Regions from separate parts of the Brevibacillus sp. DP1.3A genome, predicted to be linked through region 1. Evidence: riboswitches for the same ligand, from Rfam matches in the RefSeq annotation. Region 1 holds a riboswitch; each other region holds the start of a gene.
The links. A riboswitch is a leader RNA that binds a small molecule or an ion and turns the genes downstream of it on or off. The one in region 1 is predicted to bind cobalamin.

Region 1 (3,563 bases):
ACTCAGAGCATTTCCTACATTCAGAATGCGACTTCTAGTGTGATGCCAATCGTTGAGCATATCGAAACGAGAACGTATGCCAACTCGACGACGTATTACCCGATGCCGTACTTGTCGCAGGAAAACTATTTTTACTACAAATCGGCGTATGTAATCGATCAATTCAAAGTGATTGATCTGATTGCCGAAATTCAAGAGCACATCGACCAAGGAATTTCGACTGTGCTGCACGTGAACAGCAATATTTCAACCAGAGAACTGGCTCGCTATTACATTTACGCAGCGAAAAAAGGTCTGAAGTCACTCTACTATACCCGTACGAAGCATTTGACTGTAGAAGAGTGCATTAGCTGCGCTATTTAGTGAACTCGATTTATAAATGGAAAAGCATCAAGCAAATAGAGAAGAGGAACGCCATATGAAAGCAGTCAATTGGAACAGGCCGGACGACGATTTTACGATGACGTTTTGGAATCAAAACATCATGCAGTTCTGGACGGATGATGAGATTCCGCTGTCAGATGACAAGATGTCCTGGATGGAGCTCAGTGCGACTGAACGCGACACATATAAAAAAGTATTGGGCGGTCTCACCTTGCTAGATACGGTTCAGGGTGGAGTAGGGATGCCGAAGATCATGGAGCATGTCGATGGACTACAAAGAAAAGCGGTTCTCGCCTTCATGGGCATGATGGAGCAAATCCATGCCAAATCGTACAGTAGTATTTTTACAACGCTGGCATCGACAGAAGAGATTGACGGTATTTTTTCGTGGGTAGAAAACAATCCACATCTGCAAAAGAAAGCGGCCCTCATCTCGAAACGCTATCAAGAAATTGAGAAACCGAAAGACTTATACATGGCGATGGTAGCGTCCGTCTTCCTGGAAAGCTATCTGTTTTATAGCGGCTTCTTCTATCCGCTCTATTTGGCGGGGCAAGGCAAGATGACAAGCAGCGGGGAAATTATCGATCTGATTGTTCGCGACGAGAGCATCCACGGACTCTATGTCGGCGTTCTCGCGCAAGAAGTCTATCAAGGTCTGAGTGTGGTCGAGCAGGCCGCAGCAAAAGAGGAACTGTATGCCCTTTTGCACGAGCTGCAAGAAAATGAAGAGGCCTATACGACTTCGTTGTATACGGAAATCGGATTGGCTGAAGAGGTTCATGTGTACGTGCGCTATAATGCGAACAAGGCTTTGATGAATCTGGGGCTGGACCCGCTATTCCCGGAGGAAGAAGTGAACCCGATCGTACTGAACGGTATTCGCACGCAGACGAAGCAGCATGACTTCTTCTCGAAAAAAGGAAATGGTTATGTCCGCACGCTAAACGTAGAGCCGTTGACCGATGATGATTTTAAATTCTAGTATGACAAAAAATGGATTCTGTGTTACTGTATGAACAGTATGCTGCCCTGCTAGTTTACTGGGGCACTTCACAGAACCACGATAACTTCATAAGAGTGGGAACAGGTTCTTTGGTTATCAAGATCGACCAAGGATGAAAAGGGAAGTCGGTTAGAATCCGACACGGTCCCGCCACTGTATGAGGGGAGTCGGCACATTTATCAGCCACTGATCCAAACGGATTGGGAAGGCATGTGCAGATGATGATCCCAAAGTCAGGAGACCTGCCTGTTTCGACGACACTGCTTAACCTACGGGAGATAGGGAGGTGTTAGGATGCTGTGATCTCAGTGCTTATTTGGCATTTCTAACGTTCTTTTTGATCGTTGGAGATGCCTTTTTTATTGGGCGGATTCAAGTCAAGATCGAATAAAGAATGGAGAGGAAGCTCATGAAAAGCAGCAATTTGGGATATCCACGGATCGGGAAGAACCGGGAGTGGAAAAAGGCATTGGAAGCATTTTGGGCAGGCACTATCGATGAGGAAAGCCTGGTACAGCAAATGGAGCAAATCCGTCACCAAAACCTGTTGCGTCAGCAGGAAAAAGGGGTCGAGCTGATCCCTGTGGGTGACTTTACGTACTACGATCACATGCTGGATATGGCTGTGATGTTTGGAATGGTCCCCAAGCGTTATGAATACAAAGGAGGCCCGGTTTCTTTAGCCACATACTTCGCCATGGCTCGCGGTTCGAAGGAAGCTGTCGCCAGCGAAATGACGAAATGGTTTAACACGAACTACCATTATATCGTCCCGGAGTTCGGTGAACGACAACCAGCCATAACCGAGAATAAGCCTCTCCAAGCATATTTGGAGGCCAAGGAAAAGTTTGGCATCATCGGAAAGCCCGTCATTGTAGGCCCGTATACGTTTGTCAAATTGTCCAAAGGATATGAGAAAAACGAATTTGAGATCGTCGTGGATCAACTCGTTCCGCTTTACATAGACGTTCTCCGCGAGTTGGAGCTGCACGGCGTGGAATGGGTGCAAATCGATGAGCCTGCATTTGCACTGGATGTATCGGAGCTTGATCGCGCCATCATCAAACGTATCTATGCGCAAATCGGTCAAGCACTACCACATCTACAGTGCATGCTGCAAACCTATTTTGAAGCGGTGGATTGGTACGAGGAGCTGATTTCCTTACCAGTAAAAGGAATTGCTCTTGATTTTGTACACGGAGCGAAGCGCAATCTGACCAATCTGAAAACACAGGGGTTTCCAGCAGACAAGATTCTCGGAGCGGGAATCATCGACGGTCGAAACATATGGCGTGCGTCCATTGAGGAGAAGTGGGAGCTGATCAAAGAAATTTCCGAGATCGTACCACTCGAAAAGCTGTGGCTGCAGCCGTCCAGTAGTTTGTTGCATGTACCTGTAACGGTTGAAGCAGAGAGCGACTTGCCAGAGGAAGTCATGCCTGCATTGGCGTTTGCCGACGAAAAACTGGGGGAAGTACAGCTCTTAGTCCAAGGATTCCGATATGGTAAGTATGTCATTTCGAAAGAGATCGCCCAAAATGAAGCGGACTTGCTGAAGCTGGCATTATCTCCAGCGAGGAATCGTCGAGGAGTGCAGAATGCTTTACGTCAAATAGCTGCAGCAAAACTTGAAAGAAGTGTTCCTTATCTCGAACGTCGAGAGATTCAACAAAATACGTGGAAGTTGCCACTGTTGCCAACTACTACAATCGGAAGCTTCCCTCAGACGGCGGAGGTTCGCCAAGCCCGACAGCAGTTTAAAAAAGGGAATTGGACAGTGGAACAATACGATGCTTTCATTCAGGCGCAAATCAAGGAATGGATTGAGATACAAGAAGAGCTCGGTCTAGATGTCCTCGTCCATGGTGAGTTCGAACGAACCGATATGGTTGAGTATTTTGGCGAAAAGCTCGATGGCTTTTTGTTCACGAAAAACGGCTGGGTTCAGTCATATGGCTCGCGCTGCGTCAAGCCACCTATTATTTACGGAGATGTGGAGTTTGTAGCACCGATGACGGTCAAAGAAAGTGTGTATGCAAAATCATTGACCCCCAAACCAATGAAGGGCATGTTAACTGGCCCAGCAACCATTCTGAATTGGTCGTTTGCTCGAGTCGATGTCTCCAGACAAGAAGTGTGCGAGCAAATCGCGTTGGCATTGCGAAAAGAAGTA
Region 2 (3,563 bases), 1.4 Mb from region 1:
AAGGAATAAGAACTCCGCAACATCAACCAGATAAAGAATGGGCCTCCACACAGCGCTGTCAAAATACCAATCGGCAGCTCTTCCGGTGCAAATGCAAGCCTGGCGACTACATCAACCCAGATGAGAAATATCGCGCCAAACAAAGCGCTGACAGGAAGAACACGTCTGTGATCTGATCCGACCATTACACGGACGATGTGGGGCATCATTAATCCAACAAAACCGATTGATCCCGCTATGGACACGATCACCCCCGTGAGCAGTGCCGTGATCACCAGGAGAAGCTTGCGGAATTGTACCGTATTAACCCCTAATGTCCCCGCTGACTCCTCGCCCATCAACATCGCATTGAGCGAGCGATATTGGGCCATTAAGACGATGAGACAGATGACGACAATCATTGTTGGGATCGTCAGGTACTCCCATTTCCCACCAGCCAAACTACCACTTAACCAAAACAGGACCGTCCCAATTCCATGCTCATTTGGCGCTGAAAAAACAAGGAGACTAGTAATGGCCGACAAGATCGCAGATATCGCAATTCCGGCCATGAGCAGGCGTACCGTCGAGTTTTGTCCTCCGATACGGGATAGCGTAAAAATGAGAATGATTGACACAAGGGAGCCTGTAAAAGCGCCAAAGGATAGCGCATACTGCCCGTACATGCTGAATGCTCCGAATATAATCACCGAGGTAGCTCCAACCGAAGCACCTGAAGATACACCTAACACATACGGGTCAGCCAGGGAGTTGCGAACCAACGACTGGATCGCTACTCCCACGACAGATAGACCTGCTCCGACGATCGCCCCCAAAAGTACACGCGGAAAGCGAATATCCCAAATAATCGTTTGCTCCCCTTTGGACCAATCCATCTCAATCCATTGGGTCAATATCGGAATTTTTGATAAGGCGATTTTCCATACCGTTGTCGGCTTAATCTCCACTGATCCCAAGGTAACTGCGAACGTAATGGAGAGGAAGAGTCCGACCAGTAGAGTAATGATGATATAAGGTAACTTGATCTGTTGCAGTGCTATTCCCTCCCTTAAAAGGGGTGTACTCTATTTGAATTTATCCGGGTAGAGTCCTTCCGCCAAAATTTTTAGCGCAATCGGTGCTCGAACGCCTTCAGAAGCCGCAGACAATGGCAATACCATTAGTCGTTGATTTTTAATCGCCGGGATATCCGCCAGTTCTTTTTTTGTCAAAAGGAAATTACGTTTTTGCTCAACGGTTCTATCACCGTAGTCTACGATAATAATCACGTCTGGATTGCGACTCACTACTTGTTCCCAACTAACCTCTGCCCAACCCTTTTGAATGTCATCAAAAATGTTCTTACCGCCAGCAGTCTTGATTAAGGACGTCATGTAGTTGTTGGCTGCTGTGAATGGTTTGTCTTCCCCGTTGTCGTACACGAACACTTTAAGTGGCTCGTCCACCTTGCCAATTTTACTAAGCGTTTGGTCCATTTCACTCTTCATTTTGTTGATCAAATCATCAGCTTTGTCTTCCACACGGAAAATGCGTCCAATATTCGTAATGTCTGCAAACACATCGTCGATTGTCGGGCCAGGCATACTAGATGACGTTTGCAGATACGATTTGATGCCGACTTTTTCCAAATCCTGCATCGATCCTACGCCCTTTTCGCCGAATCCGCTTTTCCATCCGGCGTACACGAAGTCTGGGTTCGCTGCCAGCAGCACTTCTTTCGTAGGATACTTATCAGACAGTACCGGAATCTTGTCGTAATCTGCTTTTAACTCTGGAAGGATTTCATCGTCTAGGTAAGCGGTTCCGACCATTTTATCAGCAAGGCCCAATGTCAACATGATTTCGGTGACGTGTTGGTTCAATGTCACAGCACGCTCAGGTGCTGTTGGATAAGTCATTTCGATACCATTATTGGTGAGTGTTACAGCCTTGCCCTCTGCTGCTGGTGCAGCTGTTTGTTCTGTTTTGGCTGGAGCCTGTGTTGTCGTAGTGGAGCCGCATGCCGAAACCAAAAGCATGGCAGCTGTCATGATACCGAAAGCTAGTCCTTTCATTACTGTATGTGATTTGTTTGCCTTAACCATCTGTAATCCCCTTTTCTCTATGTATATGATGGGTTGAACCAAATCCTCCACAAAAAAAGCACCCCCCATTTCTATCGGGAGGTGCATGACAAACGTAGATATAGCTATAAGCAGGCACAAAGGCGCCCTTTCATAGACTGCTTCCACATCTGCCCCATCCTCGTGGGTCGATTTTAAATGATCGCATGGCAGGTCTCCTGGCTTACGGATCAACACACCCAGCTACCTTCCCATTTTTTGTCTCGCAAAAAACAGTGGCTATACGCTAGGCGCTCCTCGTTACAGTGGCGGGACCGCGCCGGTTTCTCACCGGACTTCCCTTTTAAGCTGACGGCATATGCCATCCAGCACCATTCGATACGTATTCAATTTTTACGATTTATTCATTAGTTGATAGAAGTCAGTTTTTTCGGGAACTGCGTGAGAATTTCAACGCCCGTTTCCGTAACCAATACATCATCTTCAATCCGCACTCCGCCTACACCTGGCAGATAGATGCCCGGCTCGATCGTAAAGACCATCCCTGGACGAAGCACTTCTTGGTTCTGGCTGTGAACAGACGGATATTCATGTACATCCATCCCAAGTCCATGCCCCAGACGGTGCATGAAGTATTCTCCGTAGCCTTTTGCAGTGATGACATCGCGAGCGGTTTTATCCAAATGCGCAAAGGTCACACCCGGACGAATCTCAGCAATTGCCGCTTCGTTGGCAGCCAATACTGTCTCGTAAATTTCTTGAAGCTGGGCACTGATCTCGCCTACAGCAAAGGTACGGGTAATATCGGATACATATCCGTTCGCTGCTACTCCAATATCAAACAAAAGCAAGTCGCCTTCTTGCACCTGGCGCGTTCCTGGTTTCCCGTGTGGCAGTGCCGACTTCTCCCCTGCCAATACCATGGACGTGAAGGATGGACCTTCCGCACCCAAGCGCTTCATCTGGAATTCCAGCTCAGCTACGATTTCCGTCTCGGTCATGCCTGTCTTGACTTTTTTCAGGGTCTCCCGCAAGGAATCCTCGACCAACTGAACAGCATGCTTCAGACGATCCACTTCATCCGCGGATTTGATCAAACGCATTTCACGCAGTGGCTCTTCCACGTCCACATAGCTCGACGCCAGAACAACTTGTCCAAGTGCTTCATAGCGCTCGACAGTCATATGACTTTTCTCAATACCGAGCTTCGTCAAATTCGCTGGTAACACTTGCTTGAGGATTTCATACGGGTTTTGGATATCCGTATGTGTATGGATATCTTGAACGAACGAAGCCTCTGCCGCTGCCTCACGATCAAGAGCAGGTACAATTAAAGAAGGTTTTCCCTCAGCAGGAATAACGAGACCCATAAAACGTTCATGCGGGTCTGTAAAAAATCCGGTCAAATAGTAGACGTGCTTGGGAGAGGTAATCAACACCGCGTTCAGCTCTTGCTCTGTCAAAAACGTGTGGAGCTTCGAAATGCGCTCTTGAAACAAC
Region 3 (3,563 bases), 1.9 Mb from region 1:
ACAGGCAAATCATGATTGGAACGAGCAAGAAATTGCTGACGATTTTTCCTGATCGTTGTGAAATCCACTCATACAAAGACTGTTGAACCAAACTTCGATTAATTACAAACAGCAGATACGCCCAGAAGGAAAAGGGGATACCTGAAAGCAACACGCTCAACCAAGCATCTCTGCCTGCTTTACTAAGTACGAGGGGGATGACGGTTACGTGGTTCGTAATGCCGATCGTCAGCATCATCACCATAATGGCTTGACCAATCCCGATTTTTCCGTCCACTTTCATGAAAGACTTATCCCCCTGTGCGTGGTGGTGTTGTTAGGATTTGCCTGCTTGCTTGGAAATATGTATCAGGTATAAAGGTTACATCCTCCCGAAAAAGTATGGTATTCTACTATGAGGTAAAAAGGTAGAAACGGAGTAAGGAGTGCAGCCGATGTATCAGCTCATAAGAAAATATCTATTCCAGCAAGATGCGGAAGAGATTCATGAAAAGACAATTGGTGCCTTAAGGCTAGTGGAGGATTCTGCTCCAGGCAAAAGCATCCTGAAGATGATCTATCAGGTAAAAGACCAGCGGTTGGAGAATAAGCTGTGGGGAATGACGTTTCCGAATCCAGTCGGACTTGCAGCCGGTTTTGATAAAAATGCAGAAGTCTATCATGCGTTGGGTGCTCTTGGTTTTGGGTTTGTGGAAATCGGGACGTTGACGCCGCAGGGGCAGCCAGGCAATCCGAAGCCGCGTTTGTTCCGATTGCCGGAACATCAAGCTGTCATTAACCGGATGGGCTTCAACAATCACGGTGCGTATTTAGCTTCCCAGCATTTGGTCGGTTACGCATACTCAGATGTTCCGATTGGGATTAACATTGGGAAAAACAAAGTAACGCCGAATGAAGAGGCGGCCATCGACTATAGCAAATGTATGGACATGCTCTATGCATACGGTCACTATATCGTCATTAACATCAGCTCTCCGAATACCCCGAATCTGCGTGACTTGCAGGAAACAGAGAGCTTGCGTCATTTGGTGCGTGCAGTAAGGGAAAAGGCGACTGAAATGGAAGCGCGTGCCATCAAGAAAAAACCGATATTGCTGAAAGTAGCACCAGACATGTCGGATGAGCACATGCGCGATGTTGTTCACGCTGCTGTTGAAGAAGGCATATCCGGAATTATCGCTACCAATACGACACTGTCACGCGAGGCGGTTTCCGGACATCGATTTGCCGAGGAAGCTGGTGGCTTGAGCGGAAGACCTCTTACGGAGCGTTCCACCGCTTGGGTAAAGGAGATTTATCAAGAAGTAGGAGACAAGGTACCAATCATTGGTGTCGGAGGCATTTATAACGGCGAAGACGCCTACGCGAAAATCCGAGCAGGAGCCAGTCTCGTTCAGGTGTATACGGGGATGATTTATCAAGGCCCAGGTATTGCCAAGCAAATCAACAAAAAACTGCTCAAGCTCATGCAGCGCGATGGTTTTAAACATATTAGTGAAGTAATTGGCGTGGACGCAAAAGAATAGATAGAACAAGCACGCATAGGTCGATGGCTCCGTTTGTAGTGGGTCATTGGCTTATGCGTTTTTGCTTATATTCTTCCGATTTATGTAGTGATCCGGTATAATGATGTGGGACAAACATGAATTGTCTGTCAATTGCATATTGTCGGCGTTAGGTGCCTTTATGTGACGCATAAAGGGTAACAGGGAATCGGGTGAAAGTCCCGAGCGGTCCCGCCACTGTAACCAAGGAGCTCTCTTTGAGAAGGAAACCACTCATTTTCGTATGGGGAAGGACAAAGAGCGCATGGATCTGGAAGCCAGGAGACCTACCTAGTAGCCACACCACAGAACCTTCGCGGAAAGGAGCGGTGAATACGAGGCAATGAGGCTGTATAGTCAGTCTGTTGTTTTGTGTGCACATCTCGTCCATTGATGGATGGGATTTTTTTATTTGTAGGAAAGAACGAAAGTCAGTGAAGGAGGAATGAACATGAATCGATATCGTCTCGTATCGACTTGTCTGATGATCGCGGGCTTTGTCCTGTATTTTTTGCTCAATGAACCAGAGACAGGACATGCGATGCACATCATGGAAGGGTATTTGCCATTGTCCTGGGCCTTATTTTGGTGGGCTGTCTTCTTGCCATTTTTTATGCTTGGAATTCGCTCGATTAACAAGATTGTAAAAGAACATCCCGAAATGAAGCTCCTTATTGGCGTTGCTGGAGCGTTTGCGTTTGTTTTATCTGCACTAAAAATACCTTCGGTTACAGGCAGCAGCTCTCATCCGACTGGAACGGGGCTTGGCGCCATTATGTTTGGGCCTTTTGCGATGTCTGTGTTAGGGAGCATGGTGCTCTTGTTTCAAGCTTTGCTTTTGGCACATGGAGGTTTGACTACGCTAGGGGCAAATGCTGTATCCATGGCTGTAGTAGGACCACTGGTGGCATACGGAATCTATCGGATGATCATGAAGGTCAACGGAAGCCAACGTCTGGCTGTTTTTGCGGCGGCTGCTTTGGCTGACCTCGCTACCTATGTGGTGACTTCGATTCAACTGGCACTCGCATTTCCAGCTGAATCTGGCGGAGTGTTGGCCTCGTTTGCCAAATTTGCAGGAATTTTTGCATTCACGCAAGTACCGCTCGCAATCAGTGAAGGTCTGTTGACTGTCCTTGTTTGGAACTGGTTGTTATCTTACAACGCAAAAGAGCTTACACAGCTTCGTTTGCTCAAACGGGAGGAATCGCTGTGAAAAAAGGATGGAACTGGCTTTTACTCTTGGGGGTAATCGTATTGGCGATTGTCCCGCTGTTGCTGGTGCAGGATTCGGAATTTGGCGGCGCAGACGGCGTAGCGGAGGAAGCGATTAAGGAAATTGCTCCGAATTACGAACCGTGGTTTCAACCGCTGATAGAACCACCAGGGGGAGAGACGGAGAGTCTATTGTTTGCGGTGCAGGCGGCGTTGGGAGCGGGAGTGGTTGGCTACGCTGTAGGCTTGTACAAAGGTCGGTTGGATAAGCGGAAAAAATGAACGGTCTGCAGCTTGATTCACTTTCTTATCAAAGCAGGCTAAAACGTCTGCCGCCAGCTCATAAGTTATTGCTGGCGAGTGTATTGTTACTACTCGTCTTGGTGGGACATGTATGGATGCAGATGGCCGTCGTTGTTTGGATGACGGTATGGGTAGTGGTGTATGCCCGTATTCCTGTCCGTATCTATTGTGCCTTTATGATCGTGTCGCTCTCGTTTTTCGTGGCGGGGCTCCCTGCCCTATTGGTAGAAGGGGCGAGAGCAGGAGAAGTACACGTCCAGGTCGCGGCAGCATGGGAGTTGGGTTCGTATGTGCTCTATGTGCCTATGTCATCATTTGGTAAAGTTTGGATTTTATTTTGGCGTACCATGGCGAGCTTATCTTGCTTTGCTTTCATTTTGTTTACCGTGCCGTTTGCTGAAATCTTGCAGGTGCTTCGCCGACTTCGTATGCCTGTCCTTGTGACTGACTTATTAATGATCATGTATCGGTTTATTTTTGTGTTGGTAACGATTTCTCACC
Region 4 (3,563 bases), 2.2 Mb from region 1:
GAGCCATTTCCTCCCGAAACAATTGGAAGAATACGGCTTCTCGAAGAAAAGCGTCCTCCACTAGGAAGCCCAAAGCTGCCTGTTTCCTTACAGGTAGGAAAGCCGTTTCCCAAAGGTGCTTCAGAGCTACGGTATCATCGTGACGGTCCAGGGATACGCTGGGTTATGATGGATTCGCGTGTTGATGAGCGAGCCTCATTCTATGTGATCCAAAGGATCTTTAGATTATGCGATTTGTCCGGTGTTTCTGAAAAACATGTAGACAGACATGCGCATCATTGTGACAGTGCCTTCCTCTTTTGGGGAGATGCACCTGATGGCACTGGTCTGGTGTGTCATGTTCAACTGGGTGAAGAAGAGAAGACTGTTGAGAGTCCAACAGCTATTTTTATCCCAGCAGGCGTCGAGCATTCCTATCACTATGTGTCAGGGCGCGGAACTTATACAAATATTGTATTGTCGCCTGAATACAACAAAAGCCTTTTGGTTTCAGCAGCATCTTCTGAAATACCAGTGACCTAAGAGGTACAGGAATTTGTTGAGTTTGAAGAGTGGGCGGCCATCTGGGCATGAGTACGGTATCGACCGGGCTCATGCCTTTTTCGGCTGAATACTTGAGTATTTGTGGTTACATCGACAAAACCCCGCCATAGATCGGCTCTTGCTGCGTTTTTTGTCCCCAGGTGCGCGTCCCATACTCGAAATGCCACCATTCTTTCGGATAGTTGACGAATCCGACAGTCGTCATCAAATGATACAGCAGTCGGCGATTGTCTCGAATCTCGATGTCCTTTTGTGTAGGCTGTACGAGTTCTTCATAATGCCGAGTTGCAGCCCTTTCACTGAAGTCATCGAAGGCTGTCCCCATCTCCAGCCAGCCATCAGGTCCTGCGATAGTCAGATCGACTGCGCCACCGGATAGGTGAGGGGACGGCTTGGAGAGGTCTGTTGTTGGATAAGCGACGAATTTGCTCAATTCTTCGGTGAGCGCGGGTCCTTCCTGCCAGCCTTGTGAAAGCAAGGCTTCACGGAAACGTTCATACAAGGATGCCTGTACCTCGAACGAGCGCCAGCCGTCCAACACGACGAGCTTGTAGCCAATAGGCAGTTGCGCGGCTGCCATGGCGAGCTTGCGTGCTGCCCCTTCTCGCAAAAAGGCTTCTGGCTGTGTTCCGGCATAGCCCTCGTGGTAGTAGGCTGGATAGACTGTGATTTGTTCACAGAGGGAAGAGAGGGGGATCATCGGTTCGCTGCATTCCTTGATCGGCAGTGGGCTGGGCAGGACCATGTCTGGTATTTTTGGAATCGGAGGAAATAGCATGACTGCACACCACTTTCGATTGTTTGCCAATAGGGTAACGAAAATTTTCAGGTAAGTAAATGGTGATTATCTTAAATTTTCTGCCAATAGACACCTGCGAGGAATCGGCAGCTTTTGCTTGAATCCTCGGTAGCTTTTGCTATTATTAAAGCAAGTGCTTGTCAACGAAACGAATGACATTTACATATGGAAGAGAAACAGGTCCTTGTTTTTGCGAAACCGATTCGCAGGAGCAAGGTTAAAAGGGAAGTTTGGTGAAAAGCCAACGCGGTCCCGCCACTGTAAGAGAGTAGCTGTTCTTCAAGGCACCATGCCATCCACTGCCCATCCGGGAGCGGGAAGGAGAAGAAGAGCGATGATCCTCGAGCCAGGAGACCTGCCTGTTTTTATGTTTACACTGATTTCCTTCGGGTCAAAGGAAGAGGTGAGGATTGTTGCTTTCGGCTATCCGCGCTTTGTTTTTCCTTACGTACTGGGGAAACAGAGCGCTTTTTTTGTTGGCTTCGGAAAGTATTTGGAGGAAACAACGGAGTAAAATACATCACTTTTTGAGGTGGTTACGATGGAGAAAAACGATAAGAAGCGGGGCTTGACCCTCGTTTACACGGGAGACGGCAAAGGAAAAACGACGGCAGCAGTCGGATTGGCTGTGCGGGCGACAGGGCGCGGAAAAAAGGTGCTGATGGTTCAATTCATCAAGTCGCCGGAGCGTACATACGGAGAAAAGATTATTTTCGATAAATTGGGCATAGAAATTGTGCAAATGGGTGTTGGCTTCACATGGACGAAGACACCGGAGGAGCATCGTCAGGCTTTGAAAGAAGCTTGGGCGTTTGCGAGCGAAAAGCTCTCTTCCGGAGCGTACGATGTCGTCATTCTGGATGAGCTGAATAATGCATTGGCGATTGACCGCTTCCCGATTGACGATGTGTTGCCATTGTCCGATGTCTTGGAAGCGATTCAAAACAGGCCAAGTCATATCCACCTCGTGATTACGGGACGGGCAGCAAAGCAGGAGATTTTGGACATCGCAGATTTGGTGACAGAGATGAAGCCAATCAAGCATTACTACGATGAAGGGATTCCAGCTGTGCTGGGGGTAGAGTTTTGACAAGCGCAGGTGTAATAGAAACATACGGTCATGGTGGAGACTTGCTGACCGCAGCGCAGCGCTTTGGTCGAGAGCCAGGGCAGTTTCTGGATTACAGTGCCAATATTAATCCGCTGGGGATGCCAGCAAGCGTTCGTGAGATGCTGCTGGCTTCGCTAGCTGCTGTAGCGCATTACCCAGACCCTGGACATCGTGTGTTTCGTCATGCATTGGCAAAACGGCTGCAAGTGCCGGAAGAATGGTTGCTGCCTGCCAATGGTGCAGCGGAGGCAATGGCATTGGCTATCCTCGGTCTTTCGCCGCAAACGGTTGGTGTAGTGTATCCTTGCTTTTCGGAATACGCGCAACTTTCCGAGCAGTATGGTGCTCGCGTCATTGGCTGTTTCGGGAAGGAAGCGAACGGGTACAAGCCCGATCCTGAAGAGCTGCACACTCTTTTTACGCAGTCTGATCTCGTATTTGTCGGGTCGCCAAACAATCCAACCGGAATCCTGTATCAACCGGATGAGCTGCGCCAAATGGCGGAATGGACGAAAGAGACCAATACGTGGCTCATCGTGGATGAGGCTTTTCTCGATTTTGTGGAGGAAGAGCGGCAGTATACATTGGCGACGCAGCTGGAGCGCTTTCCCCGTGTGATTTTGATGCGTTCGATGACGAAAATGTACGCGATCCCGGGATTGCGCCTGGGTTATGCGATTGCGCATCCAGATGTCATTGCGAAGATGCGCCAGAAGCAAGTGAGCTGGAGCGTGAATGCACTAGCCCTTTTAGCTGGAGAACTGTGCTTGCAGGAGCAGGCATACGAGAAACAGACGCGCAGGCTCATAAAAGCAGAACGTGCGTATTTGACTGATTGTATCCGTAGTGAGTTGGGCTGGCAGGTATGGCCGGGGGAAGCAAACTTTCTGTTGCTGCGATCGCCAGCAGGATTGCCAGCTGAACAATTGCAGGCACGGCTCGGCAAAAAAGGCGTTCTGATCCGCAACTGTGCGATGTATCCCGGTTTGACGGCACATGATGTGAGAATCGCAGTGCGTGGACGAGAGGAAAATGAACGACTTCTGGCAGCGCTTCGCGAGGTCCATGCGGAAGGAAGTGAACAGCGATGAGCTTGGTGCTGGTAACAGG

Region 2: another riboswitch for cobalamin. It lies ahead of HP399_RS20750 (ABC transporter substrate-binding protein); the one in region 1 lies ahead of metE (5-methyltetrahydropteroyltriglutamate--homocysteine S-methyltransferase).
Region 3: another riboswitch for cobalamin. It lies ahead of HP399_RS05710 (energy-coupling factor ABC transporter permease); the one in region 1 lies ahead of metE (5-methyltetrahydropteroyltriglutamate--homocysteine S-methyltransferase).
Region 4: another riboswitch for cobalamin. It lies ahead of cobO (cob(I)yrinic acid a,c-diamide adenosyltransferase); the one in region 1 lies ahead of metE (5-methyltetrahydropteroyltriglutamate--homocysteine S-methyltransferase).

Annotation. Positions count from the first base shown of each region.
Region 1 covers NZ_CP085876.1:3,193,094-3,196,656, forward strand. Annotated here, with positions in the region: gene nrdE (class 1b ribonucleoside-diphosphate reductase subunit alpha) at 1-363, shown strand, start outside; gene nrdF (class 1b ribonucleoside-diphosphate reductase subunit beta) at 419-1,369, shown strand; cobalamin riboswitch at 1,456-1,655, shown strand; gene metE (5-methyltetrahydropteroyltriglutamate--homocysteine S-methyltransferase) at 1,800-3,563, shown strand, end outside.
Region 2 covers NZ_CP085876.1:4,556,325-4,559,887, forward strand. Annotated here, with positions in the region: gene HP399_RS20745 (FecCD family ABC transporter permease) at 1-995, opposite strand, end outside; gene HP399_RS20750 (ABC transporter substrate-binding protein) at 1,065-2,084, opposite strand; cobalamin riboswitch at 2,254-2,454, opposite strand; gene HP399_RS20755 (M24 family metallopeptidase) at 2,471-3,562, opposite strand.
Region 3 covers NZ_CP085876.1:1,265,412-1,268,974, forward strand. Annotated here, with positions in the region: gene HP399_RS05700 (GerAB/ArcD/ProY family transporter) at 1-283, opposite strand, end outside; gene HP399_RS05705 (quinone-dependent dihydroorotate dehydrogenase) at 435-1,526, shown strand; cobalamin riboswitch at 1,660-1,854, shown strand; gene HP399_RS05710 (energy-coupling factor ABC transporter permease) at 1,996-2,760, shown strand; gene HP399_RS05715 (energy-coupling factor ABC transporter substrate-binding protein) at 2,757-3,041, shown strand; gene cbiQ (cobalt ECF transporter T component CbiQ) at 3,038-3,563, shown strand, end outside.
Region 4 covers NZ_CP085876.1:5,417,222-5,420,784, reverse strand. Annotated here, with positions in the region: gene HP399_RS24805 (LeuA family protein) at 1-522, shown strand, start outside; gene HP399_RS24800 (M15 family metallopeptidase) at 629-1,321, opposite strand; cobalamin riboswitch at 1,504-1,720, shown strand; gene HP399_RS24795 (hypothetical protein) at 1,677-1,856, shown strand; gene cobO (cob(I)yrinic acid a,c-diamide adenosyltransferase) at 1,884-2,432, shown strand; gene cobD (threonine-phosphate decarboxylase CobD) at 2,429-3,544, shown strand; gene cobU (bifunctional adenosylcobinamide kinase/adenosylcobinamide-phosphate guanylyltransferase) at 3,541-3,563, shown strand, end outside.